Regions from separate parts of the Ancylobacter novellus DSM 506 genome, predicted to be linked through region 3. Evidence: riboswitches for the same ligand, from Rfam matches in the RefSeq annotation. Region 3 holds a riboswitch; each other region holds the start of a gene.
What was found. A riboswitch is a leader RNA that binds a small molecule or an ion and turns the genes downstream of it on or off. The one in region 3 is predicted to bind thiamine pyrophosphate.
Positions count from the first base shown of each region.

Region 1: another riboswitch for thiamine pyrophosphate. It lies ahead of SNOV_RS12995 (FAD-dependent oxidoreductase); the one in region 3 lies ahead of thiD (bifunctional hydroxymethylpyrimidine kinase/phosphomethylpyrimidine kinase).
Region 2: another riboswitch for thiamine pyrophosphate. It lies ahead of thiC (phosphomethylpyrimidine synthase ThiC); the one in region 3 lies ahead of thiD (bifunctional hydroxymethylpyrimidine kinase/phosphomethylpyrimidine kinase).
Region 4: another riboswitch for thiamine pyrophosphate. It lies ahead of SNOV_RS03190 (ABC transporter substrate-binding protein); the one in region 3 lies ahead of thiD (bifunctional hydroxymethylpyrimidine kinase/phosphomethylpyrimidine kinase).

Region 1 is NC_014217.1:2,722,949-2,729,995, reverse strand. It holds gene SNOV_RS13020 (MAPEG family protein) at 1-328, shown strand, start outside; gene SNOV_RS13015 (RBBP9/YdeN family alpha/beta hydrolase) at 343-909, shown strand; gene SNOV_RS13010 (hypothetical protein) at 1,029-1,235, opposite strand; gene SNOV_RS13005 (phosphatase PAP2 family protein) at 1,329-2,111, opposite strand; gene SNOV_RS13000 (MHYT domain-containing protein) at 2,439-4,748, shown strand; TPP riboswitch at 4,998-5,115, shown strand; gene SNOV_RS12995 (FAD-dependent oxidoreductase) at 5,105-6,160, shown strand; gene thiS (sulfur carrier protein ThiS) at 6,138-6,335, shown strand; gene SNOV_RS12985 (thiazole synthase) at 6,352-7,047, shown strand, end outside.
Region 2 is NC_014217.1:3,099,772-3,106,818, reverse strand. It holds gene oxlT (oxalate/formate MFS antiporter) at 1-227, shown strand, start outside; gene oxlT (oxalate/formate MFS antiporter) at 878-2,191, shown strand; gene SNOV_RS14750 (NUDIX hydrolase) at 2,294-2,728, opposite strand; gene thiC (phosphomethylpyrimidine synthase ThiC) at 2,847-4,658, opposite strand; TPP riboswitch at 4,759-4,876, opposite strand; gene SNOV_RS14740 (lytic murein transglycosylase) at 4,999-6,234, shown strand; gene SNOV_RS14735 (cation diffusion facilitator family transporter) at 6,475-7,047, opposite strand, start outside.
Region 3 is NC_014217.1:2,201,117-2,208,163, forward strand. It holds gene dgcA (N-acetyl-D-Glu racemase DgcA) at 180-1,157, shown strand; gene SNOV_RS10500 (MFS transporter) at 1,127-2,311, opposite strand; gene thiD (bifunctional hydroxymethylpyrimidine kinase/phosphomethylpyrimidine kinase) at 2,507-3,313, opposite strand; TPP riboswitch at 3,371-3,469, opposite strand; gene SNOV_RS10510 (Lrp/AsnC ligand binding domain-containing protein) at 3,596-3,832, shown strand; gene SNOV_RS10515 (DMT family transporter) at 4,021-4,941, opposite strand; gene SNOV_RS10520 (cytochrome b/b6 domain-containing protein) at 5,008-5,712, opposite strand; gene SNOV_RS10525 (c-type cytochrome) at 5,714-6,163, opposite strand; gene SNOV_RS10530 (universal stress protein) at 6,394-7,047, shown strand, end outside.
Region 4 is NC_014217.1:670,773-677,819, reverse strand. It holds gene SNOV_RS03220 (hypothetical protein) at 1-79, opposite strand, end outside; gene SNOV_RS03215 (lysozyme inhibitor LprI family protein) at 192-572, opposite strand; gene SNOV_RS03210 (universal stress protein) at 669-1,502, opposite strand; gene SNOV_RS03205 (ABC transporter permease) at 1,668-2,420, shown strand; gene SNOV_RS03200 (sensor domain-containing diguanylate cyclase) at 2,512-3,414, shown strand; gene SNOV_RS03195 (winged helix-turn-helix domain-containing protein) at 3,411-4,601, shown strand; TPP riboswitch at 4,652-4,767, shown strand; gene SNOV_RS03190 (ABC transporter substrate-binding protein) at 4,833-5,783, shown strand; gene SNOV_RS03185 (phytanoyl-CoA dioxygenase family protein) at 5,986-6,786, shown strand; gene clcA (H(+)/Cl(-) exchange transporter ClcA) at 6,958-7,047, shown strand, end outside.

The DNA.
Region 1 (7,047 bases), 520 kb from region 3:
GCTGCGCAATGGAGAGACCGGCATCGCCTATAATGCCAGCCCGCGCGACGAGCCCGGCCCGCCGGTCGGCGTGGTCACGGCGCGGCTGCGGCGGGCGCAGGCCAACCTTTTCGAGACGCTGCCGATTTTCGCCGCGGCCGTGCTGATCGCGCATGTCGCCGGGCGCGACGGCGACCTCACCCTGTGGGGTGCCTGGCTCTATTTCGGCGCGCGCATCCTCTATCTGCCGCTCTATGCCTTCGGCGTGCCCTATCTGCGCTCGCTGGTGTGGACGGTCTCCTTCGCCGGCGTGCTGATGATCCTGTTCGCCGTGCTGCGTCCGGCCTGATTCGGGGGAGTGCTATGCCTGTGGATTTCGCGTCCTTCGATTTCCTCGTCGTGCCCGGCCGCGAGAACGCGCCGGCCGAGCACTGGCAGTCGCACTGGCTCGGCGCCTTCGCCAATTCGACGCGGCTGATCCAGCAGGACTGGAGCCGGCCGGAGGTTGGCGCGTGGACCGGGCGGCTCGATCAGGCCGTGCGCGCGGCCCCGCGCCGGGTGGTGCTCGTCGCCCATTCGGTCGGGGTGGCGACGGTGATCCGCTGGACGGCGGCGCAGCCGGAGTTGGCGAGGGAGAAGGTCGCCGGCGCCTTCCTCGTGGCGCCGACCAATGTCGACGATCCCGACCCGTCCTTCGACGTGGTGCGCAATTTCTCACCCATGCCGCTGGGCCCGCTGCCCTATCCGGCGCTGGTCGTCGCCTCGCGCGACGATCCGCGGGTGAAGCCCGACCAGGCGCGCGCCTTCGCCGACGCCTGGGGCGCCGAGCTCGCCGATGTCGGCGAACTCGGCCATATCGGCAGCGCGGCCCGGCTCGGGCTGTGGCCGACGGGACTGGTGCTGCTGGGCGGGCTGCTGGCGCGGATCTGACGCCGTGGGCCGGCGAGGGTGCCAGCCCTTCCCTCATCCCCGGGCTTGACCCGGGGACCCAGCTTTTCCGCCGGCGCATGGCGTGCCGGCCATGAGGGTGGAAGTGGTAGGGTGAGCGGTCAGTGCTGCGCCAGCATGAGGGCGAGCGCCTGCGCCACCTGCTTGGTCACGCGGCGCTTGTAGCGGCGGTGGACGAGCTGGCCGTTATGGAAGACGTCCTGCTCGACATAGAGGTTGGTGCCGTCCCAGCGCAGGACGTTGTCGGACTCGGTGGTCTCGATCACGCCCATCTCGGGGATCAGGTGCCCCTCGGCGGTGTTGCCCATGCGTTTCTCCTGCTGTGACGGGTGGCTCTGCCGGCCCCCTCCGGCATGATGATAGCCGACTGTGGGGCGAACGCCATGGCGCTTCCATACGGATCATCCCGCAGGCGGCGGCTCGCCGGCCGGGGCGTCGGTTTCGATCTTGCCGCGCCGCTGCAGGATGAGGGCGAGGGTCCAGCACAGCAGCGCCCAGGCGCCGCCCGCGCACCAGCCGGCGAGCACGTCGGTCGGCCAGTGGACGCCGAGATAGATGCGGCTTAGCCCGATGATGAGGGTGAGGGCGACGGCGATGCCGATCACATAGGCCTTGAGCCGGCGCTTCGCTTCCGTGCGCACGATCAGCGCGCCGAGCGTCAGGTAGGTCACGGCGGCGCCCATGGCGTGGCCGCTGGGAAAGCTCATCGTCGACACGTCGACCAGATGGGCGACGAGGTCGGGGCGGGGGCGCTCGAAGCCGAGCTTGAGCAGATAGCTCAACGTCCCGCCGCTCACGGTCGCCGCCAGCACGAACAGCGCCGCCGAGCGCTTGCGGTCCACCACCAGGAAGCCGGTCACCATGAGGGTGATCAGCGCCAGCACCGTGGTGCTGCCCAGCGCGGTGATGTCCATCATCATGATCTCGAGCCAGCGCGGCCCGAGCGGATCGGCCGGATCGCCCGGCGCGCGGAAGGCCAGCAGCACCGTCTCGTCGAAGCCGTGGGTCTCGCCCTCCACCACCTCGTCGGCGATGGAGGCGAAGATCCACAGGCCGAGGGCGGCGCCGGTGAGCGCGACAAGCACGCTCAGCTCCGACAGCGCCCAGCGGGTCAGGTCGCGCGGCCGCAGCCGCGCCAGGCGCTGGAAGGCGGGAAGCGAGGTGAATCGGGCAAGATCCGGCATCGGACATCCATGTGCAGGCTTGGCGGGGCATCGGCAAGAGGAGCACGACCGGCGCCATCTTCCCACAGGGAACCGGAAGCCCTCCTTACGTGTTCCTAGGCTTAGGCGAGAGGAGGGGCCCATGCTGAAGGGTGGAATTCTGTGGCTGATCGGCATCCCGCTGCCGATCATCATCGCGCTCTGGCTGTTCGGCTATCTGAGCTGACCCGTGCCCGCGAGCCGTGTGGAAGGATGCGATTTGCGCGTCGGTATCGGTGTCCGGCAGACCCTTCCGCGCGCTAGCATGCGTGAATATGCGTCTGCGGGAAGAAAGTACCTGGTCGTGACATGAACGTTATCGGTAGCCACGATCAGGCGCTGGTCGCGCTCTCCATCCTCATCGCGGTCGCGGCGTCCTACACGGCGCTGGACCTCGCCGCCCGCGTCCCAAAATCCTCCGGCCATGTGCGCAATGGCTGGCTGGCGGCGGCGGCGCTCGTGCTGGGCGGCGGCATCTGGGCGATGCATTTCATCGCCATGCTGGCGCTGAACCTCTCCGTGGCGGCGTCCTACGACATCAGCCTGACGGTGCTGTCCTTCCTGCTGGCGGTGGTCGCCACCGGCATCGCGCTCTATGCCGCGAGCCGCGTCGTGCTCGGCTATGCCGGCGCGGCGTTCAGCGGCGTCTTCATGGGGCTCGGCATCGTCGGCATGCACTATGCCGGCATGGCGGCGATGCGCATGCCCGGCCTGCTGTCGCACGACATGATCTTCGTCGGCGCCGCCGTGGTGCTGGCGATCGGCGCCTCCATGGTGGCGATCTGGCTGGCCTTCCGCCGCCACTCCATTCCCCAGCGGCTCGCCGCGGCGGTGGCGCTCGGCATCGGCATCGCCGGCATGCACTATGTGGCGATGGTCGGCGTCACCTTCACGCCGCATGAGGGGCCGCACGCGACCTTCGGCAGCGAGGGCGGCATCGGCAACGTCGAATTGGTCATCGTGGTGACGGCGGCGACCTTCGCCATCGTCATCGCCGCGCTGCTCGCCGCCATGTATGACCGCCGCTTCGCCGTGCTGGCCGAGCGCGAGGCGGCGATGTGGCGCGAGGGCGAGGAGCGCTACCGCAACCTCTACCGCCGCACGCCGCTGCCGCTGCATTCGCTCGGCCCCGACGGGCGGATCGAGCAGGTCAGCGACCGCTGGCTGGAGCTGCTCGGCTATCGCCGCGAGGAGGTGATCGGCCGGCTGCTCACCGATTTCATGACCCCCGAATCCGCGCGCGTGCGCATCGAGGAGCACTGGCCGCAGCTGCTGGGCAGGGGCGAACTGCACGACGTCGAGTACCAGCTCGTCACCCACGACGGGCGGACCCTGAACTGCATCCTCTCCGCCGTCGCCGAGCGGGACTCGCAGGGGAAGCTGGTCAAGACGCTGTGCGGGCTGATCGACGTCACCGAGCGCCGCACCGCCGAGGAGGCGCTGCGCCAGGCGCAGAAGCTGGAGGCGGTCGGCCAGCTCACCGGCGGCATTGCCCACGACTTCAACAACCTGCTCGCCGTGGTGCTCGGCAATCTGGAACTCGCCGCCAAGCGCGCGCCGAGCGACCCGCGCCTGCAGGCGCTGCTCGGCAACGCCATCCAGGCGGCGCAGCGTGGCGCGGCGCTCACCCAGCGCATGCTGGCCTTCGCCCGCCGCCAGGACCTCAAGCCCGAGCCGGTGGACGTGCCCGACCTCGTGCTCGGCATGGCGGAACTGCTGCGCCGCTCCATCGGCCCGAGCGTGCGCATCGAGACGCATTTCCCGCTCGGCCTGCCGCGCGCGCGGGTCGACGCCAACCAGCTCGAACTCGCTCTGCTCAACCTCGCCGTCAACGCCCGCGACGCCATGCCGGAGGGCGGCACCATCACCATCGCCGCCCGCGAGGAGACGGTCGACGCGCCGGCCGACGAGGCCGACCGCCCGCCGCTGCGTGCGGGCCGCTATTTCTGCCTGTCGGTGACCGACAGCGGCAGCGGCATGGATGCGGAGACGCTGGCGCGCGCTACCGAGCCGTTCTTCACCACCAAGGGCGTCGGCAAGGGCACCGGCCTCGGCCTCGCCATGGTGCACGGCCTCGCCGCCCAGTCGGATGGCGGGCTGATGTTGGCGAGCCGGCCGGGGCGCGGCACGACGGCGACGATCTACCTGCCCATCGCCGAAGAGGCGCGCAATGCCGGGCCGTCTCCCGCCGTGCCGGAGGAGGACCTGTTCGTGCCGCCCGGGGAGGGCGGGGCGCTGCGCGTCCTCGTCGTCGACGACGACCCGCTGGTGCTCTCGGCGACGGGCGCGATGCTGGAGGACCTCGACTGCCTCGTCACCGAGGCTGCGTCCGGGCAGGAGGCGCTGCGCATCCTGGAGACCGGCGTCGCCTTCGACGTGGTGCTGACCGACCAGGCCATGCCCGGCATGACCGGCGTGCAGCTTGCCGCGCTGATCGCCGCGCGCTGGCCGGACCTGCCGGTCATCCTCGGCACCGGCTATGCCGAGCTGCCGCCCGAGGCCAAGGCCGGCACGCTGCGGCTCGGCAAGCCGTTCAGCCGCGAGACGCTGCGCCGCGCCGTCATCTCGGCGACCCGCCCGCCGCCGGACAACGTCGTCCCGCTGTCGCGGCTGGGGTGAGGGGGGCGGCGTTCTTCAAGGCGCTTCTTCTCGATGGCCCTCATCCTGAGGTGCGAGCCAAAGGCGAGCCTCGAAGGATGCTCGTCCGGGTGCGCTTCACTGACCATCCTTCGAGGCTCGCTGCGCGAGCACCTCAGGATGAGGGCGTGTTGTAGCCAGGCTCATCTAGCTCAAGGCTCCATCCGGCAAAGTCCGGACCCGGAATATTGTCGACGCCAGCGTGACATTCTCCGGCTTCGTGACTATATCAAGTCAGTCCGGGGGAGCCTCGTCAGGAGGCTGAGAGGCCATCGGCGCGCAAGCGGCATGGCGACCCTTCGAACCTGATCCAGTTGAGACTGGCGGAGGGAGGAATGATGACGTCCCCGCACACTCAATCGACCGAAGGCGCCCGCCGCGCCGATAACGCCATGCGTGTAAAAATCGTCGGCGCCGGCGTCGCCGGGCTGACCTGCGCCCATGCCTTCGCCAAGAGGGGCGCGCAGGTGACCATCGTCGAGCGCAAGGCCGGCTCCGGCCAGGGCTGCTCCTGGTTCGCCGGCGGCATGCTGGCGCCCTGGTGCGAGCGCGAGAGCGCCGAGCCGATCATCGCCGAATTGGGCTTCGAATCCCTCGACTACTGGCGCGAGGCGGTGCCCGACGTGCCGCGCGAGGGCTCGCTGGTGCTGGCGCCGGCCCGCGACCTGCCGGAGCTGAAGCGCTTCTCCCGCCGCACCGAAGGCTATGAGTGGCTCGACGGCGCCGGCATTGCGAGCCTTGAGCCGGACCTTGAGGGCCGCTTCGAGCAGGGGCTGTTCTTCCCCACCGAGGCGCATCTGGAGCCGCGCAAGGCGCTCGCCGCGCTGACCGCGAAGCTGGTCGGCGAACATAACGTCGCCATCCGCTACGAGGCCGACGGCTTCGAGAGCGACGAGGAGATCGACCTGACGGTCGACTGCCGCGGCCTCGCCGCCCGCGACCAGCTCGCCGACCTGCGCGGCGTGAAGGGCGAGATGCTGGTGCTCTATTCCACCGAGATCGCGCTGAAGCGCCCGGTGCGCATGCTGCACCCGCGCATCCCCGTCTACATCGTGCCGCGCGGCGACGGGCATTTCATGATCGGCGCCACCTCGATCGAGAATGACGAGCGCGGCCGGGTGACGGGCCGCTCCATGCTGGAGCTGCTCTCGGCCACCTATGCGCTGCATCCGGCCTTCGGCGAGGCGGAGATCGTCGAGATCGGCGCCGATGTGCGCCCGGCCTTCCCCGACAACCTGCCGCGGCTGCGCAAGCGCGGCAACACGATCTATGTGAACGGGCTCTACCGCCACGGTTTCCTCGCCGCGCCCGCCTTGGCGCGCCGCGCGGCGGAAGTGGCGTTCGACGGGGCGTATTTCCCGGAGGTGATGGATGAAGATCATCGTCAATGGTGAGCCGGCCGATACCCGCGCCGGCACCCTCGCGGACCTTCTGAGCGAGCTCGGGCTCAAGGGCGCCAAGGTCGCCACGGCGCTGAACGGGGCGATGGTGCGCGCGGTCAAGCGCGAGGCGACGGCCATAACCGATGGCGACCGGGTCGAGATCCTCGCCCCGATGCAAGGTGGCTGAGACGGAGGCTGATGAGATGGATGCGATGACGCAGGCGCCCGGCACGCTCGCCGATCCGGTCGAGTTCTACGGCACCAAGGTGAATTCGCGCCTGCTGCTCGGCACGGCGCAGTACCCCTCGCCGGCGATCCTGTCCGAGGCGATCCGCGCCTCGGGGGCGGAGATCGTCACCGTCTCGCTGCGCCGCGAATCCGGGGCTGCGAAGGCGGGTCAGAGCTTCTGGCAGCTCATCCGCGACCTCGGCGTGAAGGTGCTGCCCAACACCGCCGGCTGCAAGACCGTGAAGGAAGCCGTCACCACCGCCGAGATGGCGCGCGAGCTCTTCGGCACGCCCTGGGTGAAGCTGGAGGTGATCGGCGAGGACGACACGCTGCAACCCGACGTGTTCGGCCTGGTCGAGGCGGCACGCATCCTCTCCCGCGACGGCTTCGAGGTCTTCCCTTACACCACCGAAGACCTCGTGGTGGCGGAGAAGCTAATCGGCGCCGGCTGCGAGGTGCTGATGCCCTGGGGCGCGCCGATCGGTTCCGGCCGCGGCCTCAACAACCCCTACGGCCTGCGCTCGCTGCGGGCGCATTTCCCCGGCCTGCCGCTGGTGGTCGACGCCGGCGTCGGCGTGCCCTCGCATGCGGCGGCGGCGATGGAGATGGGCTATGATGCCGTGCTCCTGAACACCGCCGTCGCCAAGGCCGGCGACCCGGTGCGCATGGCG
Region 2 (7,047 bases), 900 kb from region 3:
CCACCAATGCCGGCCTGCTCTACACCGCCAAGGGCACGGCGGCGCTGATCGTGCCGTTCACCTCGATCCTCACCACGATGACGGGCAGCTGGCACGCGGTGTTCCTCACCGCCGCCGCGCTGAACATCGTCGCCGCGGTGATGGCGCTGGTGGTGCTGAAGCCGCTGCGGGCCTCGCACGGCAAGCGCACCGCCGAGGGCGCGGCCCGGACGGTGGCCGCCGAATAGGCTGCATCCGCCTCTTTCGTCGTCGCCTTGAGGGCGCGTCTTCGGACGCGCCCTTTTTCTTTGGTGTGGCGATACCGGCCGAATCGCTTGCCTCCTCTTTCGATCCTGAAGAATTGAAAACGTAATCGGTCGCTCTCACACGCGGTGCGGGAGGACGTCATGGTCACGCCCATGCCGGCGTCAGGTCGAATGCTCCGGCATCCATGCGTTACGATTACTTAGCGTCATCGTTAAACGTCTCTTCGACTTCCATGAAAAGGCGCAAGGGAAGGTGCCGACGAGAGGGAATTATCTTTAGCAACGATCAGCGTTGAAAAGTGACAATTAGACGTCGACTTTGAATTTACGTTGCTGTCGAAGAGTCATAAAGGGGAATTGGCATACATAATATTGTCGATTATGATCCTGTCTCAGCGGATCGGTTCCGCAACCCTGCGTCACACGCAAAGCCGGACAGCTCGCGGTGCCGGCGCGGGGGCGGAAGCCGCATCAACCTATTGGGAAAGCATGCCGCGCCAGCGGCCGTCGCGGGAGGCAGAAAGGCCGCCCGCGGCCAACGATAAGCCGGCGCCCGTCCCGTGCGGACGGAGCGACCGCAACAACAAGCCGATCCGCGGCGCTTGATAGATTTGGGAGAGGAGATCGCCCCCGTGAGTACATCCGTCGCGTCGGCCCACGCGCCGACCAACAATCTGCGCTGGATCCAGCTGATCTGCGGCATCGTCTGCATGGTCGCCGCTGCCAACATCCAGTACGCCTGGACCCTGTTCGTCCCCGAGATCACCAAGGAATTCGGCTGGTCGCGCGCGGCGATCCAGACCACCTTCACCATCTTCGTGGTGGTGCAGACCTGGCTGGCGCCGATCGAAGGCTACTTCATCGACAAGTACGGCCCGCGGGTCATGGTGTTCGTCGGCGGCGCCTTCACGGGCCTGTCCTGGATGATCAATTCCTATGCCGACACGCTGACCATGTACTATGTCGGCGCCATCATCGGCGGCATCGGCGTCGGCTGCGTGTATGCCACCTGCATCAACGCCGCGATCAAGTGGTTCCCCGAGAAGCGCGGTCTCGCGGTCGGCCTCACCGCCGGCGGCTACGGCGCCGGTTCGGCGCTGACCATCCTGCCGATCGCCAACATGCTCGCCTCCTCGGGCGTGTCCGAGACCTTCTGGTTCTTCGGCCTCATCCAGGGCAGCGTGATCATGATCGCCGCCCTGTTCCTGAAGGCTCCGCCGAAGGACCTGAAGGGCTCCGACAAGGTCGCCCAGTCCCGCCGCGACTACACCCTGCCGGAAGCCCTGCGCACTCCGGTGTTCTGGGTGCTCGGCGCCATGTTCATCGGCACCGTCACCGGCGGCCTGATGGCCGTCGCCCAGCTCGGCGTCATCGCCGAGGACCTCGGTGTGAAGAACTTCCAGGTGAACGTTTACTTCTTCACCATGGCGGCTCTGCCCTTCGCGCTGATGCTCGACCGCATCCTGAACGGCATCTCTCGCCCGCTGTTCGGCTGGATCTCCGACCATATCGGCCGTGAGAAGACCATGTTCGTCGCCTTCACCATGGAAGGCCTCGGCATCGTCGCGCTCGGCACCTTCGGCCACAATCCGTGGGCGTTCCTCATCCTCTCGGGCATGGTGTTCCTGGCCTGGGGTGAAGTGTACTCGCTGTTCTCGGCCACCACCGCCGACACCTTCGGCACCAAGAACGTCGCCAAGATCTACGGCGTGCTCTACTGCGCCAAGGGCGTGGCGGCGCTGCTTGTCCCGTTCGGCAACATCCTGATGGAGCTCACCGGCACCTGGTCGTCCGTGCTCTACACGGTCGCCGCCATGGACCTCTCCGCCGCCTTCTGCGCCCTGCTGGTGCTGCGGCCGATGCTGGTGAAGCACCACGCCGCCAACGCGGTATGGGCGAAGGAAAACGGCATCACCCTGGCGCCGGCTCCGGCCGGCGGGCACTGAGTCCGAACTCGTCCGACGTCGTCCCGGACGCCGCGCGAGCGGCGATCCGGGATCGCTCGGGAACCATCGAGGGCCTCCTCCGGGAGGCCCTTTTTTCTTGGGCTATTCCGCCTCGCGCGGGATGGCGAGCGCGAGGTCGGCGAGGAAGCCGACTTTCAGGCTGGCACTGGCGCCGAGGCCGGCCAGCGCCTCCGCGCCGAACCAGCGCGCTTCGAGGGCGTCATCGGCCGCCACGCCTTCGCCGGTGCGCCAGCGGCACAGCACCGCGATCATCGCGAAATGATGGGCGAGGGCGCCCGCCGGATCATGCTCGATGAAGTCGAGCACGGTGATGAGGCGCGGCGAATCGGCCTCGATGCCGGTCTCCTCGCCGAGCTCGCGCAGCGCCGCCTCGAGATGGGTCTCGCCCATCTCCATGCGCCCGCCGGGAAAGCCCCACAGCCCCTGGTCCGGCGGATTGGCCCGCCGCACCAGCAGCACCTCGCCGCCGCGCTCGACCACGGCGAGGACAGCGGGGATAGGGCGTACGGGGGACATGGCGCGTTCCGGATTGCTGGAGGCGGCGAGGGTAGGGGGAATCTGCCGAAGAGTCTTTGCCTCGTACCCTCATCCCGGATCGCCCTGCGGGCGTCCGGGATGAGGGTTGATGAGACCGCTACTCCGCCGCCGGGGCGTCGCGATAGATTTGCCCGCCGCCGGCGCGGAAGGCCTCGCTCATCTCGGCCATGCCCCGCTCCGCCTCCGCGGCCTTGGCCGTATCGCGGATCTCCTGGCTGATCTTCATCGAGCAGAATTTCGGCCCGCACATGGAGCAGAAATGCGCCAGCTTGTGCGCCTCCTTCGGCAGCGTCTCGTCGTGGAAGGCGGTCGCCGTGTCGGGATCGAGCGCCAGGTTGAACTGGTCCTGCCAGCGGAACTCGAAGCGCGCGCGGGAGAGCGCGTCGTCCCAGGCCCGCGCCAGCGGATGACCTTTGGCGAGGTCGGCGGCGTGGGCAGCGATCTTATAGGTGATCACCCCGGTCTTCACGTCGTCGCGGTTGGGCAGGCCGAGATGCTCCTTGGGCGTGACGTAGCAGAGCATCGCCGTGCCGAACCAGCCGATCATCGCCGCGCCGATGGCTGAGGTGATGTGGTCGTAGCCCGGCGCGATGTCGGTGGTCAGCGGGCCGAGCGTGTAGAACGGCGCCTCGCCGCAGGCCGCGAGCTGCTTGTCCATATTGGCCTTGATCTTGTGCATCGGCACATGGCCGGGGCCCTCGATCATCACCTGGCAGTCGTTCTCCCAGGCGATCTTCGTCAGTTCGCCCAGCGTCTCCAGCTCGGCGAACTGCGCCGCGTCGTTGGCATCGGCGATGGAGCCGGGGCGCAGCCCGTCGCCGAGCGAGAAGGTGACGTCATAGGCCCGCATGATCTCGCAGATCTCGGCGAAATGCTCGTAGAGGAAGCTCTCGCGGTGATGGGCGAGGCACCACTTGGCCATGATCGAGCCGCCGCGCGAGACGATGCCGGTGACGCGGTTGGCCGTCAGCGGCACGAAGGGCAGGCGCACGCCGGCATGGATGGTGAAATAATCGACGCCCTGCTCGGCCTGCTCGACGAGGGTATCGCGGAAGATCTCCCACGAGAGCTCCTCGGCGACGCCGCCGACCTTCTCCAGCGCCTGGTAGATCGGCACGGTGCCGATCGGCACCGGCGCGTTGCGCACGATCCATTCGCGGATGTTGTGGATATTGCGCCCGGTCGAGAGGTCCATCACCGTATCGGCGCCCCAGCGGATCGCCCACACCATCTTGTCCACCTCGTCGGCGACCGAGGAGGTGACGGCCGAATTGCCGATATTGGCGTTGATCTTGACCAGGAAATTGCGGCCGATGGCCATCGGCTCCAATTCGCCATGGTTGATGTTGGCGGGGATGACGGCGCGCCCGCGCGCCACCTCGTCGCGCACGAATTCCGCCGTCACCACGTCGGGGATCGACGCGCCGAAATCCTCGCCATCGCGGACGATCTCACCCATGCGCTCGCGCAGGCCGTTCTCGCGGATGGCGACATATTCCATCTCCGGCGTGACGATGCCGGCCCGCGCATAGGCCATCTGCGTGACCGCGCCGCTCTTCGCCCGCAGCGGGCGGCGGCGGAGCGGGAAGGGCGCGACGAGCTTGTCGTCGCCGACATTGCCGTTGTCCTCCGGCTTCACGTCACGGCCGTCATATTCCTCGACGTCGCCGCGGGCGCGCACCCAGGCGTCACGCGGGCGGACGAGACCGGCCTCGATGTCGATGACGGCATCCTCGTCCGTATAGGGGCCGGAGGCGTCATAGACCGCGAGGTCGGGTTCCCCCGCGCCGGGCGCGAGCAGGATTTCCCGGAAGGGCACGCGGAAGCCCCGCGCCGGGCATTCGGCATAGAGGCGGCGCGAGCCGGGAATCGGCCCGGTGGCGACGTTCTTCGGATTCTTGGTCAGCATGGTGGATCTCCTGAACCATTGGTTGCGGAGATCCGGGCTCAATGACGTTGGGGGATAATGGCGATGCCACCCTGCGCGAGGCGCAATTGCGGCACGGACGACGCCATCAGGTTCCGATCCCTTCGCCGGCATGACCCGGATCAGGTTCGAAGGGTCATCGCGTTGCCTTCCGGCCGGCGATCTCTCAGCCCCCTAGCGGGGCTCCCCTTGGAACGGGTCGATTGTCGGCCCAAGCCGGCGGCGAAGTCAATTCGCGCCCGCGCCCGTCACCCCGACGCTGCCGCATTTCCTGTAGATTGCTGATTCGCGAGGAACGACGCTCAACGATCCGGGGGAATGCATGCGCAGCCTGAAGACCCTGTTCCGGCGGGCCGCTTTTGCGGCGGCGCTCGCCGCGCCTTTCGCCGTGCCGGCCGCGGCGCTCGCCCAGCAGAGCTGCGGCAATAACGGTGCCGGCTTCGACCAGTTCATAGCGGGCTTCAAGCAGCAGGCGGTGGCGCAGGGCGTCTCGCCGCGTACCGTGGCGACGGCGCTGAACGGCATCGCCTATGCCCCCGACATCGTCGCCACCGATCGCGGGCAGAAGGTGTTCGGCCAGAGCTTCTTCCAGTTCTCCGACCGCATGGTCGCGAATTATCGCATCCAGCAGGGCCGCCAGCAGATCCAGCGCAATCCGGCGCTATTCCAGCGCATCGAGCAGCAATTCGGCGTGCCCGGCGCGGTGCTGGTCTCTTTCTGGGGGCTGGAGACCGATTTCGGCGCCAATATGGGCGACAAGTCGACCATCCGCTCGGTGGCGACGCTGGCCTGGGACTGCCGGCGCGCCGACGTCTTCCGCACCCAGCTTCTGGCGGCGCTGAAGATTATCGACCGCGGCGACCTCACCCCGCAGACCATGCGCGGGCCATGGGCGGGCGAGCTCGGCCAGTTCCAGTTCCTGCCTGACCATTATTTCAACTACGGCGTCGACTTCGACGGCGACGGGCGGGTCGATCTGATCCGCTCGGCGCCGGACGCGCTGGCCTCTGCCGCCAATTACATCCGCGCGCTCGGCTGGAAGGCCGGCCAGCCCTGGCTGGAGGAAGTGCGGGTGCCGCAAAACCTGCCCTGGGACCAGGCGGACCTCGCCATCAAGCTGCCGCGCGCGCAGTGGGCGCGCATGGGCGTGATGCGCGCCGGCGGCGGGCAATTGCCGGCCGACCAGCTTCCCGCCTCGCTGCTGCTGCCGATGGGCCGCAACGGCCCGGCCTTCCTCGCTTATCCGAATTTCGATGTTTTCACCGAGTGGAACAACTCGCTGGTCTACGCCACCTCGGCCGCCTATCTCGCCACCCGCGTGACCGGCGCCGGGCCGTTCAACCGCGGGCAGGGCAAGGCCATTCCGGTGCTGTCCATGGCGCAGGTGGTGGAGCTGCAGCGCCTGCTCAATGCGCGCGGCCATCATGTCGGGCGGGTCGACGGTATCGTCGGCGCGGCGACGCGGCAGGCGATCCGCACCGAGCAGATGCGCCTGGGCATGCCGGCCGATTCCTATCCGACGGTGGAACTGGTCACGGCGCTCCGCGCGGGGCGGTGAACGCAAGCTTGTAGAGACGTCATCCCGGGCGGCCGACAGGCCGATCCGGGATCGCTTGAAGGAAGAGAGAGGGACGCGATCCCGGCTCGCCTCTGGCGCACCCTCATCCTGAGGTGCGAGCGCAGCGAGCCTCGAAGGATGGTCGTTGAGGCGCGCTCGGATGAGCATCCTTCGAGGCCCGGCTGATGCCGGGCACCTCAGGATGAGGGTTGTCTGGAGTGAACGGGAGAAGGCCGTCCGTCACAGCACCGGCACGCCGTGCTGCTTGGCCTTGGCTTCCGGCTCGACGTGGATGGTGACGAGCACGTCGGCCACTTCGGCCTCCAGCGCGTCCTCGATGCGGTCGCAGATCGTGTGTGCCTCGCTCACCGGCATGTCGCCGGGCACGACGAGGTGGAAGTCGACGAAGATCGTCCGCCCCGCCTGCCGGGTGCGCAGGTCGTGCGCCTCGATGGCGCCGGTCGCCTCGGCGGCGATGATGCGGCGGATGCGCGAGAGCGTGTCGGCCGGTACCGCCTGATCGAGCAGCCCGCCGACGCTCTCCTTCAGCACCGACCAGCCCGACCACAGGATGTTGAGTGCCACCAGCCCGGCGAGGATGAGGTCGAGCCGCGCCCAGCCGGACATGGCGGCGACCGCGACGCCCGCCAGCACGCCGGCGGAGGAGACGACGTCGGTCATCAGGTGACGCCCGTCGGCGGTCAGTGCCGGCGAGCGCAGGCGCCGTCCCTCGCGCAGCAGCACGACGCACCAGATCGCGTTGACCACGCCGGCGGCGGCGTTGACCAGCAGCCCGCGCAGCGGCGCGTCGAG
Region 3 (7,047 bases):
TTAGCCGTAGGCCCGGAGGCCGTCGAGGCGTCGGCTGTCATATTCGATTTCATCTTGGAAATAGGACACTTAATCGCCACGACTGTGCCTTTCGAGCGACGCCATCGCCTTGCTGCGGCGCATTATGCTCATCGGACGGCCACTGATTCGTGACCGACGCCCCTGCTCATGTCGGTGCCATGGCCCAGCTTGTCGTCACGCCTGAACGCTTTCCCATCCGCGGCAGCTTCACCATCGCCCGCGGCTCGAAGAGCGAGGCTGCCGTGGTCCTTGTGGAGCTGCACGAGGACGGCCTCGTCGGCCGCGGCGAATGCGTGCCCTATGCGCGCTACGGTGAGAGCGTGGAGGATGTCGCCGCGGCGCTGACCGCCCTCGCCGCCCCGGTCGCCGCCGGCATGGGGCGCGAGAAGCTGTCCTCGCTCCTGCCGCCCGGCGCCGCACGCAACGCCATCGACTGCGCCTTCTGGGACCTCGAGGCGAAACGCACGGGCACGCCGGCCTATGAGCTCGCCGGCCTGCCGGCGCCGCAGCCCGCCATCACCGCCTTCACCATCAGCCTCGACACGCCGGAAGCCATGGCCGAGGCGGCCCGCGCCTCCGGTCACGAACTGCTCAAGCTGAAGCTCGGCACGGACGGCGATCCCGAACGCATCGCCGCGGTGCGGGCGGCGACGCCGGGCACGCGCCTCATCGTCGATGCCAATGAGGGCTGGACGGCCGCGAACCTCGCTTCGAACCTCGCCGCCTGCGCCGATGCCGGCATCGAATTGGTCGAGCAGCCGCTGCCGGCGGCCGAGGACGCGCTTCTCGCCTACACCGCGCGGCCGGTGCCGGTCTGCGCCGACGAGAGCGCGCACGGGCTCGACAGCCTGCCGCAGCTCGTCGGCCGCTACGACGCGCTCAACATCAAGCTCGACAAGACCGGCGGCCTGACCGAGGCGCTGGCGCTCGCCCGCGCCGCCCGCGCCGCCGGGCTCGACATCATGGTCGGCTGCATGGTGGCGACCTCGCTGGCCATGGCGCCGGCCATGCTGCTCGCCCCCCTTGCCCGCTTCGTCGACCTCGACGGCCCGCTTCTGCTGGCGCGGGACCGCGAGCCCTCGCTGCGCTACGAGGGCAGCGTGGTCTATCCGCCCGAGCCGGCGCTCTGGGGCTGAGCCGTCCGCATCAGCCCGGCGACCACGGCGAGCACGGCGCCGCCGGCGGCGAGCAGCGCCGAGGCGAGGAAGGAAAGCGCGCCGAAAGCCTCCCACAGCGGCCCGGCCGCAAGCGTCGCCGCCGTCATAGCGATGGCGGTCGCCCAGGCGGCCATCGCCTGCACGCTCGCCCCACGCCCGGCCGGCGCATGGCGGGCGACGAGTTCCACCGTGCCGAGATAGGTGCAGCCGAAGGTCGCCGCATGCAGCGGCTGCAAGGCGAGGAGCAGCAGCGGCGGCGGGCCGAGCGCCATGATGCCGAAGCGCACGACGCCGGCGAGGCCGCCGAGCAGCAGCAGCTTCTCCGCCCCGAGCCGCCGCGTCACCCGCGTGCCGGAATGGAACAGCACCACCTCGGCAATCACCCCGAGCGCCCAGAGCAGGCCGATCGTCGTGTCCGACAGCCCTTCCCCGTGCCAGTGGATCGAGGCGAAGGTGTAGAGCACCGCATGCGAGGCCTGGATCAGCGCCGCCGCGCCGATGCCGACCAGCAGGACCGGGGCCAGGCCGACGAGACCCCGGCCGGCCGCCTCCTTCTGCGCCCGCTGAGCCGGCTTCGCTTCGTCGAGCAGCAGTGCGGCTGCGGCAGCACCAACGCTGCCGGCGACGATGAGCCAGATCACCGTGTCGTGCGGCAGGGCGGCAACGAGCGTCCCGCCGAGCAGCAGGCCGGCCAGCAGGTTGCCGCCGATGAAGGACAGCGAGCCCCACAGCCGCACCCGTCCATAGTCGAGCACGCCCTCCGCCCGCCGCGCGACCGCATAGGCGTCGAGCACCGGCAGGCTCGGCTGCCAGAAGCTGGCCGCGAGCCCCAGCCCGACCAGGATCAGCACGGCGTTGGGCGCGAGAGCGATGCCGGCGAAGCACAGCGCCGTCATCAGCGCGTAGAAGACGAGCGTCGCGCGCGGCCGCCCGCTGCGGTCGGCGAGGATGCCGCCGAGCGGCGTGGTGAACAGGCGTACCGACATCGGCAGCGCCAGCGCGAAGGCGATCAGCGCCGGGTCGAAGCCGCGCCCGGCGAGCCAGACCGGAAAGAACGGCATGTAGACGCCGATGCCGAAGAACAGCCCGGCATAGACGGCGGCGATGGCGTGGCGCGGGGCGAGGACGGGCAAAGGAATCTCGCCTTGAGGACTCGCGGATGATCGCGGCCTCGATAGCAGCCGGCAGCCGGCCTTGCGAGCACGGATTGCGCCGGTCCTGTCACCGGTGGCGTTGCCACCATCGCGCCGATGCCACCAATGGTCGCCAAATGCCACCGGTGGCGTCGCAAATGTCACCATTTTCGCCACTGGTGACAGATGGTGGCGTCACCACCAGGCGTGGAAGTGGTGCACCGGGCCGTGGCCGTGGCCGATCTCCAGCTCCTCCGAGCGGGCGAGCGCGCGGGTGAGGTAGTCTTTCGCCGCCTCGACCGCCGGCCGCAGCGCCATCCCCCTGGCGAGGCCGGCGGCGATGGCGGAGGAGAGCGTGCAGCCGGTGCCGTGGGTGTTGCGGGTGACGACGCGCGGCGCACTGAGCTCCAGGAAACCATCCTCGTCGAGCAGCACGTCGATGCTGTCCGGCCCCTCGCCGTGCCCGCCCTTGATCAGCACCGCGCGCGGCCCCAGGACGAGGAGGCGCTCGGCCTGCCGGCGCACCGCCTCGATATCCTGCGCCGACTGCTCGTCCAGCAGCGCCGCCGCCTCGGGCAGGTTCGGGGTGATGAGGAACGCGCGGGGAAGCAGCAGCGAACGCAGCGATTCCACCGCTTCCGGCACCAGCAGCCGGTCGCCGGAGGCCGCGATCATCACCGGATCGAGCACGGCGGTCGCCGGGCCGTGGCTGTCGAGCCCCTTCGCCACGGCCTCGATGGCTTCGGGCCGCGAGAGCATGCCGATCTTCACCGCGTCCACCGCGAGATCGGAGAACACGGCGTCGATCTGCGCGGTGATGAAGGCCGGCGGCACGTCGTGGATGCCGGTGACGCCCAGAGTGTTCTGGGCGGTGAGCGCGGTGATCACGCTGGCGCCGTAGACGCCCAGCGCCGAGAAGGTCTTGAGGTCCGCCTGGATGCCGGCGCCGCCGCCCGAATCCGAGCCCGCGATCGTGACCGCGATAGGTGTGGAACCGCCCATGACTACGCCTCCTCGCCGGCTTCGGATGGAGGCGTCGCCGGCGCGGAGACCCGCCGCGGGCGTGCGCGATCCGTTTCCTCCGCCGGCATGACCCGGATCAGGTTCGTGGGTTGGCTCACCGCCTCTCAGCCCATAAGGGCACCCCAACGCGATCGTTTCCGCGAGATAGGCGAAGCCGCCTGCGCTTGCAAGCGCAACGCGCGAGGCGCGGTCGAAGGGGTTGCGCGCGCCTGCGGCTTCTGATCCTTATCGGCCTCCCGACAAGCAGCCGGAACGCCCGAGATGGTCCCCTTCTTCATGCAGATCAAATGTCACCTCGGCCGCTCCTACGAGGTGGCGAACGCCATCGCCGACGCCGAGATCGCCTCGGAGATCTACTCCACCGCCGGCGAATTCGACCTGCTGGTGAAGTTCTACGTGCCGGATGACGCCGACATCGGCCATTTCGTCAACGAGAAGGTGCAGCTCTTCCCGGGCATCCAGGACACGCGCACCATCATCACCTTCAAGGCCTTCTGAAGTTTCAGAGTCTGACTCGTAAACGCGACCGGGGTGCTTGGAGGCTCGTCATGGCCGGGCTTGGCCCGGCCATCCACGACTTCGGTTCGTCTCGGCGCCCGGCAAGTCGTGGATCCCCGGGCCAAGCCCGGGGATGACGGTCCAAGGGCGGCACCCGCCGCCCCGCAGCGCGACTACGAGGCAGGCTCTCAAGCTTCCGGCGCTCCCGGCGGCGGGGCCGGTATGTCCTCGCGCCGCGCGCCGGGGCGGCGCTCGCGCCAGATCACATACATGCCGGCGCCGATGACCACGCCGGCGCCGACGACTACCAGCACCGGCGGCACCTCGGCGAACAGCACGAAGCCGAGCAGCAGCGACCACAGCATCGCCGAATAGGCGAAGGGCGCGACCACCGAGGCCGGCGCATAGCGGTAGCTCTCGGTAAGCAATATCTGCCCGACACCGCCGAGCAGGCCGATGGTCAGCAGCAGCACCGCGTCCCAGAACCCCGGAATCACCCAGCCCCAGCCCGCCGTGGCGAGGCCCGCCACCGCGCCCAGCGCCTGGAAATAGAACACGATGGCCGGCGTCGTCTCGGTCTCGGTCAGGCGCCGCACCTGGATCATCGCGCCCGCCGTGAAGCCGGCGGCAAACAGCGCCAGGACCGCGCCGAGCACATGGTCGGTGGTGTCGAACTCGCCGGACATGTGCGGCCAGAGCATCAGCACCACGCCGCACAGGCCGACCGACACCGCCGCCCAGCGATAGGTCTGCACATGCTCGCGCAGCACCAGCGCCGCCAGAACCACGGTCAGCAGCGGCGCGGTGAAGCTGATGGCCGTCGCGTCCGCCAGCGGGATCAGCGCCAGGGCGGAGAAGCCGAGACTCATCGAAGTGACGCCGATGGTACCGCGCAGGATATGCCCGAACGGATGGGCGGTACGCACCGCGGCGCTGATCTCGTTGCGCCAGGCCAGCATCGCCAGCAGCGGGAACAGCGCGAAGAACGAGCGCGAGAACACCACTTCGCCGGTCGGAATCCGTTCCGAGACGATACGCACCAGCGCCTGCATGATGGTGAAGAGGAACGTCGCGCCGATCTGCAGCGCGATGCCCTTGAGCGCATTCATGATGGCGCCTTGGAGCACGAGTCTTGACCGGCTCGCAAGCGCAAAACGCTGGTATTTCAGGCTTTTTCAGGGAAAGGGATCGCCCCCGGCGAGCGCGATGCCGCCGAACACCACTACGATGGCGACGACGAGGCAGGCGAGCGCCCACGCGACCGAGCCCGGCGTCGCCGGCACGGGGTCGGCATAGGTGCCGGCCCGCTTGCGGCCGCTGACCATGGCGCGGATCAGATTGTCCCGCCCGAACAGCGAATAGACGAAGTTCACTAGGACATGCAGGCCGAGCAGCGCCAGCAGATACACATAGATCCGCTGGTGCCAGGCCGAGGCGGCCGCGATGGTCTCGTCGCTCGCCACCGGCGTCATCGGCCCGTAGACGATGATGTCGTCGGAGGCGAACAGCCCGGTGAGCGCTTGCGTCCCCACCAGCGCCAGCAAGGCCAGCGTCGCCCAGCCGCCGAGCGGGCTATGGCCGAGGAAGTGCTGCGGCCGGCCGCGCAGCAGGCTCGTCACATAGGAGACGGCGGCGCCCGGCCCACGCAGGAAGTCGGCAAAGCGCGCGGTCGAGCCGCCGACGAAGCCCCACAGCAGGCGGAACACCAGCACCACGAGGATGGCGAGGCCATTCCACTGGTGCCAAACGAGGCCGACATCGCCGAAATACTTGCTGGCGAAGGCGAGCCCGACCAGCGTGGCGAGCAGCCATTTGGCGATGCGGGTCGGCAGGTCCCACGCCAGCACGACCGCCGGCGCGGGAGAATCGATCGCGCTCACCTCAGTTCTTCTTCAGCCGGTAGGTGTCGTGGCAGGCGCCGCAATTGCGCACTACCGCCGGGAAATTCGCCTTGAAGCTCGCCTCGTCGGTGATGGCCGCGCGGGCGGCGGCGGCATCCGCACCGAGCTTGGCGAAGCGCGCGTCGAAATCGGCCTTGTTCTGCCAGATCGTCGCCAGCGCCTCGGTGTCCGGGCCCGGGCCGGAACCCTCGGGGAACAGGGTCGGCAGCAGCTTAGCGTTCTTGATGTAGGTGTCGAGCGCCGTCTGCACGGTGGCGAGGTCGAAGGGCGTCCCCCCGCGCAGCATGCCGCCAACCGGGCGGGTCGCCGTGCCGAACTCCTTCAGGAGGGTCTGACGTTCCTTGACGACATCGGACTGGGCGACGACGGCGGTAGCCGCGACAGCGGCGAACGAGGCGGCGGCGACAGCGACCGCCAGGCGACGAAACATGAAATACTCCCCTCATGACGTGCTGCGACGCAACACGCCCGCCACCTTATTGGCGCTCCAAACAATGACAACCGCCCGGCACCTTCGTTCGCGCGCTCGTGAAGCGCGGCGGCGAGCGCGGCATAAAAAATACCTACTGGCTCTTGCGGATCGTGGTTTTCCGAATTTCCATCGGCGCGGTCTGACCTTAGGTTAGATTCAACAAATGTCGCCACCGGAGAGAAGCGCCTATGTCCATCCGCACCGTCCTGCTGCATGCCGCGCCCGATTCGGGTTTCAACGACCGCCTCGCCTTCGCGGTGGCGCTCGCCCGCCAGTCCGGCGCCGCGATCAAAGGGTTGTACACGCTCTATCCCGCCGGCGTGCCGCGGGTCGGCCGTGCTTTGTCGATCTACGTCAACGAGTTGGTGCGTGAGGCCAAAGAAAAGGAAGGCGGCCTGAAGGCTCAGTTCGAGCAGGCGACCGCCGCCGCCGGGCTCGCAGCCAGCTGGGAGACGATCGAGGGCGAGGTTGCTTCCTCGCTGCGCGAGGCCGTGGCCTTCGCCGACATCACCGTCGTCAGCGAGACCCCCTACGGCACGGTCGACGACCAGCTCGCCGCCACCCTGCCCGAGCATCTGGCGATGGCCTGCAACGGCCCGGTGGCCGTGGTGCCGACCGGCAAGCCGGTGCCGGCGCGAATCGGCAAGGTACTCATCGCCTGGAAGCCCTCGCGTGAGGCTGGCCATGCCGTGCGCTTCGCCCTGCCGGTCCTCGCCGCCGCGGACGAGGTCGAGGTGTTCACCGTCGAGGAAGGCGACACCACCACCGCCGATTCCGGCGCCAAGCTCGCCGCCTGGCTCGCCACCCACGGCGTCAACGCCAAGCACCGCCACGTCGCCGAG
Region 4 (7,047 bases), 1.5 Mb from region 3:
GCACGCGGATGCGCGTGCCCATCTTGCGCGCATAGGCCATGGCGAACCTGTCCGCCGCCCGCGCCCTTTCCACCGACATGATCGATCTCCCTCTTCCGGCGAGAGGGTCCATGCAAGCACGCGGCCAGCGCCGGTGGCGGCTCAGTTCGCCGACGGGATGCGGGCGAGCAGCTCCTGCCTGCGCGATTGCGTCAGCGCCAGCACGCATTGCTGCTACGCGGCCGTGGTGCCGCTGCCGAAATGCCATTCCGCACCGATAGGTCGAACTTGCAGTTGGCGTCGCGGTAAGCGATCCAGGCGCGCTGGGCGGCGACGAGATTGTCGCGCCAGGTCGCCTTCGGGTCGGACGGTGTCGCGTCCTGGTCGATCGCCGCCAGCATCTTCTGATAGGCGGCGTTCAGCGCCTTGTCGGCCTCCGCCGCCTCCTTGGTGAGGCAATCCTCCATGGCGTAGCCGTCGAGCTTGTCGCAGTTCGTTTGCGGGTTCCACTGCGCCCATACCGGGCGCGGCGCCGCCCATGCGAGCATCGCCGCAGCGGCAAGGCAGCACAAGCGCGACAGATGGCCGGACATTCTTCCCTCCCCAAACGCGAACGGGCCGGTCACACGGACCGGCCCGCCAGAACCAACCGCTTCCGGTGTCAGCGCAACAACGCGCTGCAACCGCCATCAGTGCGCCAGGAAGAGCGGCACCGTCATGCGCTCGAGGATGTCGCGCGTGACGCCGCCGAGCACGAATTCGCGCAGGCGCGAATGGCCGTAGCCGCCCATCACCACGAGGTCGATGTCGCGCGCCGCCACTTCCTTGAGCAGCACGTCGACGATGCCCTCGTCGCCCGACGGCACCAGCCGGCGCAGCTCGACCGTCTTCTCGTGCCGCGCCAGATGGCGGGCGAGGTCGGCGCCGGGCAGCTCATCGGCCTTCTTCTTGCCGGTGACGACCACCGCCGCCTCGACGAGGTTGGCATGGGCGAGCAGCGGACGCGCCTCGGCTACCGCCCGTGCTGCGGCGCGGCCGCCGTCCCAGGCGACGAGGATGCGCTTGGCCGAGAACGGCTTCTGATAATTGCGCGGCACCAGCAGCACCGGCCGGCCGGAATCGAACAACACGGCCTCGGTGATCACCTCCTCCGCGCCCATGCGCTCGGGATCGGCCTGGCTGACGATGGCGAGGTCGTAGAGCCGCGCCATCACACCGATCTGCTCCGCCGCGCCGCCCGGCGTGCCGTCGACCGTGCGGATCTCGCCGGGCAAGCCGAGCGAACGCGCCGCCTCGCCGAAACGCTCCACCGCCAGCTGCGCCAGCCGCTGGCTTTCCACCCGCTGCGCCTCGATGAAATCGGTCGAGAAGGCCTCGGTGTAGACCGGCGGCACGTCGATCTCGTAGCTGACGGCGACGCCGGTAAGGTGCGCGCCGAGCGCCGCGGCGGCCGAGGCGGCATAATCCACCGCCGTGTCCGGGCCTTCGCCGATGCGCAGGCTGACGAGAATGTCCTTGATCATCTGTTTCCTCCACTCATTACCTTCGACCACGCTGCTCATAGACAAGTGTGGCCGCATTGACGGGCGTCAAGTAGTACCGCGGCTCGGCGGCGGGCATAGCGGCAACGGTCGCGCAGCCGCGGCCTCGCGGCTATAAGGGCGGAAACGGATGCAGGGATTCACCGGATGGCCGCCATAGGGCGCGCGTTCGCCGTTACCGCCCTTCTGCTCGGCCTATGGGAGGCGGCGGTACGACTTCTCAATGTGCCGGCCTATATCCTGCCGGGCCCGCTACGCATCGGCGCGGCTCTCTGGGACAATGCCGCCATCCTCGCCCACAACGCCGCCATCACGCTCGGCGAGATGCTGCTCGGACTCGTCTGCGGCTCGGTGCTCGGCATCGCCTGCGCGCTCGCCATGGCGGCCTCGCCGCTGGCACGCCGCATGATGCGCCCGGTGCTGCTGGTGGCCCAGGCTCTGCCCGTCTTCGCCATCGCGCCGCTCTTGGTGATCTGGTTCGGCTTCGGCCTCGCCTCCAAGATCGTCATGGCGAGCCTGATCATCTTCTTCCCCGTCGCCTCCGCCTTCCATGACGGGCTCGCCCGCGCCGAGCAGAGCCTCGTCGACATCGCCCGGCTGCACGGGGCCGGCACGCTGGCGACGCTGCGCTACATCCGCATCCCCTCCGCCCTGCCCGCTCTCGCTTCTGGCCTGCGCGTCGCCACCGCCGTCGCGCCCATCGGCGCGGTGGTCGGCGAATGGGTCGGCGCGTCGGCGGGGCTCGGCTATCTGATGATCTATTCCAACGCCCGCATGCAGACCGACATGGTGTTCGCGGCCCTCGCCATATTGCTCGCCGTCGCGCTGCTGCTCTTCGCCTTCGTCGACAAGGCGCTGACCCGCCTCGTGCCCTGGGCGCCGGAGACCGTGCCGGCCTGAGAAGCGCACATATGAGGAGCGCAGAGCGGTGGGCTTGCACGGCATCGACCTTGCGTGGACGATATTGTCGTTGCCGATCCTGTGAGGATCCATGATCTCGCGCCAGGTCATCTATGAAGCGCTTGTCGACGTGTTCGAGCTCTCGCCGGTGGCCATCTGCATTTCGACGGCGGAACATGTCTCGCGCTACATCATGGCCAATCCGGCCTATCTCGCCATGATCGGACGAAGCTGGGAGGAGATCGCCGGCCAGCCCATGTATCTCGATACGGTGCGGGCCCTCGATGACCCGGCGCGGCTGCGCCGCATCCACGCGTTGGACACGGTGGGCCTGTACGAACTCGAGGAGGTCGACCTGCGGCATTCCTCCGGCCGCATCGTGCCGACGCTCATCTCGACGCAGCGCCGCACCATCGATGGCGAGCGGTTCGACATCGAGATCATCATCGACAACTCCCAGCGGAAGGCATTCGAGCGGAGCCTGCTCGAAGCCGCCTATACCGATGTGCTCACGGGCCTGCCGAACCGCGCCGCCTTCGACCACCGGCTGAGCACGTTGCTGGAGCAGCGACCGCCCGGCGAGGGCATCTGCCTCGCCTATATCGACCTCAACGGCTTCAAGTCGATCAATGACGGCCACGGCCACGCCACCGGCGACCGCGTCCTGCGCCAAATCGCCGACCGGCTGCGCTCCCATGCCGATCCGCAGCACTTCATGGCACGGATTGGCGGCGACGAGTTCGTGCTGCTCTCCACCTTCGCGCAAGAGAGCGCACCCTGCATCGAGGACATGCAGATCCTGGCCGAGGCGCTCTGCGCGGTGATGGACACGGACGGACAGCGGCTCGCCATCGGCGCCGCCATGGGTGTCGTCATCACCCGCGAGGCGATCGACGCCGATGCGCTGATGCGCGGGGCCGATGCGCTGATGTACGCCGCCAAGGCGACGGGCCGAACCGTCGCGGTGAACCTGAACTGGATCGGCAACGCGTGAGCCTGCACCTCTCCAACGTCGACGCCCGCCGCATCTTCCTCGCCAAGCAGGGCCTGAGCCGTCCCCGCGGCCCGCTCACCAAGGCGGGGCTGCTGGAGCTCATCACCGACCTCGGCTTCGTGCAGGTCGACAGCATCGCGACGGTCGAGCGCGCGCACCACCACATCCTGTTCGCCCGCAACCCGAACTACAGACGCGAGCAGCTTTCCCGCCTGATCGAGAAGGACGGAGAGCTTTTCGAGCATTGGACGCATGACGCGTCCATCATTCCCAGCGCCTTCTTCCCCTATTGGAAGCACCGCTTCGCCCGCTCCCGCGAGACGCTCGCCGCGCGCTGGCGTCAATGGCACGAGAACGGCTTCGAGACCTACATCGACCACGTATTCGAGCGGGTGAAGACCGAAGGCCGCCTGATGGCGCGCGACTTCGAAGCGGAAAAGCGCCCGCCCGGCGGATGGTGGAACTGGCACCCGGAGAAGACCGCGCTCGAATATCACTGGCGCACCGGCAATTTCGCCATCGCCGGCCGCGAGGGCTTCCAGAAGGTCTACGACCTCGCCGAGCGGGTCATCCCCGCACGCTATTATGCCGGCGAGGTCTCGCGCGAGGAGTTCGTCGACTGGGCCTGCACCTCGGCGCTGGAGCGGCTCGGCTTCGCCACCCATGGCGAGATCGCCGCCTTCTGGGGCCTGCTCACCCCGGATGAAGCGCGTGCCTGGGTGGCAGCGAATGCCAGGCGGCTTGAACCCGTGCTGATCGCCCCGGCCGACGGCACACGCCCGCGCGCCTCGCATGCGTTCAAAGGCAGCGGCGACGCCTTCGCCGCCCTGCCCGCGCCGCCGCCGCGTCTGCGGGTGCTCAACCCTTTCGACCCGCTGCTGCGCGATCGCAACCGCACGGAGCGCCTGTTCGGCTTCAACTACCGCATCGAGGTGTTCGTCCCCGCGGAAAAGCGGGTCTGGGGCTATTACGTCTTCCCGCTGCTGGAGGGTGACCGGCTGGTCGGGCGCATCGACATGAAGGCCGACCGCAAGGCCGGCACGCTCGACGTGCGCCGGCTCTGGCTGGAGAAGGGCGTGCGCGCCTCCAAGGCCCGCCTCGCCGCCCTCGACACTGAACTCGCCCGCCTCGGCACGTTCGCCGGGGTCGAGCGGACGGTGTATCTGGACGGGTGGCTGGGGGAGTAGCCCTCCCCTTAGCCGGCAATTGCCCTGGCATGTCAGCGATGCTAGCGTGCCGCGCATCCGAGGGGTGTCCCGCCGACCGCAAGGTCCAGGGGCTGAGATGGCATCCGCCAGACCCTTTGAACCTGATCCGGGTCATGCCGGCGAAGGGACGGAACGACGGCCGGGTCGCATCGCGCCCGAGCGGATTCCCCCGAAAGCTCATGCGCCGGATCTCCGAATGGGAGGAGATCCATGTTCAAGACCATCGCCCAGACCGCTGCGGGTTGCGCCGTGGCCCTCGCCTTGTCGCTCGCCCCCGCAAGTGCCGCCGACAAGCTCACCGTACTGCTCGACTGGTACATCAACCCCGACCACGCGCCGCTGATCGTCGCCAAGGAGAAGGGCTTCTTCCAGGCGCACGACCTCGACGTCGAGCTCGTCGCCCCGGCCGATCCCTCCGCCCCGCCGCGCCTCGTCGCCGCCGGACAGGCGGACGTCGCGGTGAGCTACCAGCCCAGCCTCTACCTCTCGGTGAAGGAAGGCCTGCCGCTGGTGCGCTTCGGCACGCTCGTCTCGACACCCCTCACGGCGCTCGTGGTGCTGAAGGACGGCCCGATCAAGTCCATCGCCGACCTCAAGGGCAAGACGGTCGGCTATTCGGTGGCGGGGCTGGAGGACGCGCTGCTCGGCACCATGCTGGCGAGCGCCGGGCTGAAGCCGACCGACGTCACCATGATCAACGTCAACTTCGCCCTCTCCCCGGCGCTCGCCGCCGGCAAGGTCGACGCCGTGATCGGCGCCTACCGCAATTTCGAGCTCACCCAGATCAAGCTTGAGGGCAAGGAGGGCCGCGCCTTCTTCCCCGAGGAGCACGGCGTGCCGGTGTTCGACGAACTGATCTATGTCGCCCACAAGGACAAGCTCGCCGATCCGCGGCTCAAGCGCTTCCTCGCCGCGGTCGAGGACGCGACCATCTATGTGCTCAACCACCCGGACGAGGCGTGGGGCGTGTTCGTGAAGGCCAACCCCAAGCTCGACGACGAACTCAACCGTACCGCCTGGACCGACACGCTGCGCCGCTTCGCCCATGCGCCGGCGGCGCTGGACGCTGGCCGTTATGCCCGCTTCGGCGAGTTCATGAAGAGCCATGGGCTGATCGACAAGGTCGAGCCGGTGGCGACCTACGCGCCGGCGCTGCCGTGAGCCGACCTCTGTTTCTCCCGGTTGCCCCAGCGGCAATCGGGAGCTAGGTTGCACCCGCCATGATGATGATCCGCAACATTCGCGCCGTCTTCCAGCTCGGCTGATCCCGCTTCTCCGCGCACCGAGAACCGGATCGGCGCGTCCTGCGCGCCGCGAATGCCGCCTGCCGCGCGCGCTGCGCCGGCACTCATCAGGTGATCTCATGCCGAACGACTTCTCTTGTCCCCGCCTCGGCGCGGCGGATATCGAACGCTTCATCGCGGACGGCCTCGTCCGCATCGACCACGCCTTCCCGACGGAATTGGCTGCCGATTGCCGCGCCATCCTCTGGCGTGCCACCGGCTGCGACCCGAACGACCCCACGAGCTGGACGCAGCCGGTCATCCGCATCGGCCACCTCGCACTGCCGCCCTTCCGCGCGGCGGTGAACACCCCGACACTGCACGCGGCCTTCGATGCCCTGGTCGGGCCGGGCCGCTGGCTGCCATGCGGCGGCCTCGGCACCTTCCCGATCCGCTTCCCCTCGCCCGACGATCCGGGCGACGACGGCTGGCACATCGATGTGAGCTTCGGCACCGAGGCGCCGGACTTCATGCAGTGGCGCGCCAATGTCCACTCGAAGGGACGGGCACTGCTCATGCTGTTCCTGCTCTCCGACGTCGGCGAGGCGGATGCGCCGACGCGCCTGCGCCCCGGTTCGCATCTCGACATCGCCCGCCGGCTCGCACCGCATGGCGAGGACGGGCTGACGCTCGGCGAGCTGGCGGCGAGCGGCTTCGAGGATGCGCCCGGCCATGGCGAGGTCCTCGCCACCGGTGCGGCGGGCACGGTCTATCTGTGCCATCCCTTCCTCGTCCACGCGGCACAACCACATCGGGGCATGCGGCCGCGCTTTCTCGCGCAGCCGCCGCTGCTGCCGGCGGCGGAGTTGCGGATCGACCGGGAGAGCGGCGATTTCTCGCCAGTCGAGCGGGCGACGCGGCGCGCGCTCGGCCTCGGCTGATGTCGTTGGAGGGCGCTCAGGCGCCCTCCACTTGGCTTCCCCAACGGATAGGGCGTTCCGATCGCCCGGAATGACCGTTGCGTGCTTCCGGCTCCCGCCCGCCGATGCTACCCATGGCCGAGGCTCGAACGACCGCGAGGGGCAGGAATGGGGAACGGGGGATATCATGTCGTGGCCGCGCTGGTCGGTGCGGCGGTCGGCGTCCTCGGCTCCGCCTTCCATCTCAGCGTCGAAGGCCTGATGACGGGCTGGCCCGCCTTC